2 regions of the Aquabacterium sp. T101 genome follow, and region 2 is predicted to be linked to the other one. Evidence: riboswitches for the same ligand, from Rfam matches in the RefSeq annotation. Region 2 holds a riboswitch; the other holds the start of a gene.
The links. A riboswitch is a leader RNA that binds a small molecule or an ion and turns the genes downstream of it on or off. The one in region 2 is predicted to bind S-adenosylhomocysteine.
Positions count from the first base shown of each region.

Region 1: it holds a riboswitch for S-adenosylhomocysteine, as region 2 does, so the genes downstream of both, metH (methionine synthase) here and ahcY (adenosylhomocysteinase) in region 2, are expected to answer to the same signal.

Region 1 is NZ_JBXVVZ010000003.1:144,743-147,189, forward strand. It holds gene AC2EAQ_RS10490 (TPM domain-containing protein) at 1-713, opposite strand, end outside; gene AC2EAQ_RS10495 (LemA family protein) at 723-1,340, opposite strand; S-adenosyl-L-homocysteine riboswitch at 1,443-1,537, shown strand; gene metH (methionine synthase) at 1,549-2,447, shown strand, end outside.
Region 2 is NZ_JBXVVZ010000002.1:270,210-272,656, forward strand. It holds gene ppk2 (polyphosphate kinase 2) at 1-956, shown strand, start outside; S-adenosyl-L-homocysteine riboswitch at 993-1,068, shown strand; gene ahcY (adenosylhomocysteinase) at 1,143-2,447, shown strand, end outside.

The DNA of each region.
Region 1 (2,447 bases), on a different contig from region 2:
CCGCCGATGCCGGCGAACAGCAGGCTCTGCGTCACCACCCACGCGATGCCGCCGCCGGCCGCGCCGCTGGCCAGGGTGCCCAGCGCGCGGCCGAACACGCGGCGCAGCACGGCGGCCAGCACCGGCAGCGCCACGAACGCGAACACCAGCAGTTCCACCGGGTCGAAGCTGCCGCCCGGCGTGCCGATGCGGCCGCGGTCGCGCGTCTCGGGCGCGGGCAGACCCTCGCCCTGGATGCGCGCGATCAGCGCATCCACGCCCGCGTCGATGCCGCCGGCGAAGTCGCCCTGCTTGAAGCGCGGACTGATCACGTCGCGCACGATCTGCCGCGCCGCCAGGTCGGGCACCGCGCCTTCGAGCGCCTTGGCCGGCGCGATCCACAGCTTGCGGTCGTCCTTGGCCACCACCAGCAGCAGGCCGTCGCCCACGTCGCGGCGGCCGATGCGCCAGGCCTCGCCCACGCGCTGCACGAAGCTGGCGATGTCCTCCGGCTGCGTGGTGGGCACCAGCAGCACCACGATCTGCGGCCCGGCCTTGGCCTCGAACTGCGCCAGCTTGTCCACCAGCGCCTGGCGCTGCGCAGCGCTCAGCGTGCCGGTCTGGTCGATCACCCGGTCGGTGAGCACCGGCACGGGCACCAGCGCCTGCGCGTGGGCGAACACGCCCGCGCAGGCCAGCCAGAGCAGCAGCGCCAGCCGCCGCAGCGCGATCATCGCCGGGCCTTACTTGGACGCCGGCTTCTCGAAGCTCACGGCCGGCGGGGCCGAGATCTGGGCCTCGTTCTGCACCGTGAAGTTCGGCTTGACCTGGTAGCTGAAGATCATCGCCGTGAGGTTGGTGGGGAACTGGCGCGCGAGCACGTTGTAGTCCTGCACCGCCTTGATGTAGCGGTTGCGCGCCACGGTGATGCGGTTCTCGGTGCCCTCGAGCTGCACGCGCAGGTCCTGGAAGCCCTGGTTGGCCTTCAGGTTGGGGTACTGCTCCACCGTGACCAGCAGGCGCGACAGCGCACCCGACAGCTCGCCCTGGGCCTGCTGGAACTTGCCGAACGCCTCGGGGTTGTTGATCAGCTCGGGCGTGGCCTGGATCGACGTGGCCTTGGCGCGCGCCTCGATCACCTTGGTGAGCGTCTCCTGCTCGAAGTTGGCCTCGCCCTTGACCGTGGCCACGATGTTGGGGATCAGGTCGGCCCGGCGCTGGTACTGGTTCACCACCTCGGACCAGGCGCTCTTGGTCTGCTCGTCCAGGGTCTGGAACTGGTTGTAGCCGCAGCCCGACAGGCTGAGCGTGGCCGCGAGCGCGGCGCCGGCGACCAGGGCACGGCGGGATGTGGTGGACATGGGGCGCTTCCTCCTTGGAATCGGGTGGCCGATGCTACCCGTGGCCGCCAGATGTGGACAGTGCACGCCGGTTCAAGGGCAGCGCCCCCCTACAATGCGGCGTGCCCCGAGGAGCGTTGCGACGGCCAGACACTGGCTGCCAGGCTCGGGGCCGCGCAGGGCGCCCGCCCCGCGCCCGGCAACGGCGCTCGTCAATGCCACGCACGCAATGACGACGACACCGCCCCCGCCCCCGCCGCTTCGCCTGTCCGGCCTCGAGCCCATCGCCATCGGCGCCGGGTCGCTGTTCGTCAACATCGGCGAGCGCACCAACGTCACCGGCTCCAAGGCCTTCGCGCGGCTGATCCTCGCCGGGCAGTTCGAGGAGGCGCTGGCCGTGGCGCGCCAGCAGGTGGAAAACGGCGCCCAGGTGATCGACGTCAACATGGACGAGGCCATGCTCGACAGCAAGGCAGCCATGGTGCGCTTCCTCAACCTGATGGCCGGCGAGCCCGAGATCGCGCGCGTGCCGGTGATGATCGACAGCTCCAAGTGGGACGTGATCGAGGCCGGCCTGCAGTGCATCCAGGGCAAGGGCATCGTCAACTCGATCTCGCTCAAGGAGGGCGAGGCCGAGTTCCGCCGCCAGGCCACGCTGGTGCGCCGCTACGGCGCCGCCGCGGTGGTGATGGCCTTCGACGAGCAGGGCCAGGCCGACAGCTTCGCGCGCAAGACGCAGATCTGCCAGCGCGCCTACCGCATCCTGGTCGACGAGGTGGGCTTCCCGCCCGAGGACATCATCTTCGACCCCAACATCTTCGCCATCGCCACCGGCATCGAGGAACACGACAACTACGCGGTCGACTTCATCGAGGCCACGCGCTGGATCAAGCAGCATCTGCCCGGCGCCAAGGTCAGCGGCGGCGTCAGCAACGTGAGCTTCAGCTTCCGCGGCAACGAGCCGGTGCGCGAGGCCATCCACACCGTGTTCCTGTACCACGCCATCAAGGCGGGCATGGACATGGGCATCGTCAACGCCGGCATGATCGGCGTGTACGACGACCTCGACGCCGAGCTGCGCGAGCGTGTCGAGGACGTGGTGCTCAACCGCCGCAAGGACGCCGGCGA
Region 2 (2,447 bases):
CCAAGGGTGGCACCGCGATGGCACAGCTGCAGGCGCTGGTGGCCGGCGCGTCGCCGGACGAGCGGCGGGCGCTGAAGCGCCTGCTGGCCCAGGCGGCGCCGCCGACCGGGGGCCGGGACAACGATCCCGACGCCGAGCTGGTGCCCGACTGGCGCGAGGGCGCGTACCCGTATGCCAACCTGATGTCGCGCAAGGCCTACGAGCGCCAGAAGTACCGGCTGCAGGTGGAACTGCTGAAGCTGCAGGCCTGGGTCAAAGAGACCGGCCAGCGCGTGGTGATCCTGTTCGAGGGCCGCGACGCGGCCGGCAAGGGCGGCACGATCAAGCGCTTCATGGAGCACCTCAATCCGCGCGGTGCGCGCGTCGTGGCGCTGGAAAAGCCCAGCGAGGTCGAGCGCGGCCAGTGGTACTTCCAGCGCTACATCGAGCACCTGCCCACGGCCGGCGAGATCGTGCTGTTCGACCGCAGCTGGTACAACCGCGCCGGCGTCGAGCGCGTGATGGGCTTCTGCTCGCAGGGCGAGTACGAGGAGTTCATGCGCCAGGCGCCCGAGTTCGAGCGCCACCTGGTCCGCTCCGGCGTGCACCTGTTCAAGTTCTGGTTCAGCGTCAGCCGCGCCGAGCAGCGGCGCCGCTTCAAGGAGCGCGAGGCGCATCCGCTCAAGCAGTGGAAGCTGAGCCCGATCGACATGGCCTCGCTCGACAAGTGGGACGACTACACGCGAGCCAAGGAGGCCATGTTCCTGGCCTGCGACACCGCCGACGCGCCGTGGACCGTGATCAAGTCCGACTGCAAGAAGCGCGCGCGCCTGAACGCCATGCGCTACGTGCTGCATCGCCTGCCCTATGGCCGCAAGGAGGCCAGGGCCATCGGCAGCGTGGACACGCTGCTGGTGGGCCGCGCCTCGCTGGTGGCCGGCCGTGCGGAGGAATTCATGCCGATGACCGCGACCTGAAGGCACGCCGCGCCGCCAGCCGCTACAATCGCGCCACCTTTCGAGGAGCGTTGCAACCCCGCCGCCGGGGCCAGGCTCGAGAGGCCTCCCCTTGCAACCGCGCTCACCTGCACGACCGTCGTGGGTGAGCTTTCCAGGCACATCGTCGTCGTCGCGCAGGGTCTTCCACGTTTGGAGCCTTTCCCGATGAACGCCGTTCTCAAGCCCAGCCAAGACCACGCCGTGGCCGACCTGTCGCTCGCCGACTGGGGCCGCAAGGAAATCCGCATCGCCGAAAGCGAGATGCCCGCGCTGATCGCGATCCGCGACGAATACGCCGCCAAGCAGCCGCTCAAGGGCGCGCGCGTCACCGGCTCGCTGCACATGACCATCCAGACCGCGGTGCTCGTCGAGACGCTGCAGGCGCTGGGTGCCCAGGTGCGCTGGGCCTCGTGCAACATCTTCAGCACCCAGGACCACGCCGCCGCCGCGCTGGTGGCCGCCGGCACGCCGGTGTTCGCCTACAAGGGCGAGACCCTGGCCGACTACTGGGACTACACCCACCGCATCTTCGAGTTCGGCCCCAAGGGCTCGGCCGGCGAAGGCCCGAACATGATCCTGGACGACGGCGGCGACGCCACGCTGCTGATGCACCTGGGCCAGCGCGCCGAGAAGGACGCCTCGGTGCTGTCCAATCCCGGCAGCGAGGAGGAGCGCGTGCTGTTCGCCAGCATCCGCGCCAAGCTCGCGCAGGACCCGACCTGGTACTCGCGCAAGTCGGCCGAGATCATCGGCGTGACCGAGGAGACCACCACCGGCGTGCACCGCCTGAAGGAGATGTCGGCCAAGGGCACGCTGAAGTTCCGCGCGATCAACGTCAACGACAGCGTCACCAAGAGCAAGTTCGACAACCTGTACGGCTGCCGCGAGAGCCTCGTGGACGGCATCAAGCGCGCCACCGACGTGATGGTGGCGGGCAAGGTGGCCGTGGTGGCTGGCTACGGCGACGTGGGCAAGGGCAGCGCCCAGGCGCTGCGCGCGCTGTCGGCCCAGGTGTGGGTGACCGAGATCGACCCGATCTGCGCGCTGCAGGCGGCGATGGAAGGCTACCGCGTCGTGACGATGGACGACGCCTGCTCGCAGGCCGACATCTTCGTCACCGCCACCGGCAACAAGAACGTCATCACCTACGACCACATGTCGAAGATGAAGGACCAGGCCATCGTCTGCAACATCGGCCACTTCGACAACGAGATCGACGTCGCGACGATCGAGGCGAAGTGCCAGTGGGAGGAGATCAAGCCGCAGGTCGACCACGTGATCTTCCCGGACGGCAAGCGCATCATCCTGCTGGCCAAGGGCCGCCTGGTGAACCTGGGCTGCGGCACGGGCCACCCGAGCTACGTGATGTCGTCGAGCTTCGCCAACCAGACCATCGCCCAGATCGAGCTGTTCTCGCATGCCGACGCCTACGACGTGGGCAAGGTGTACGTGCTGCCCAAGCACCTGGAC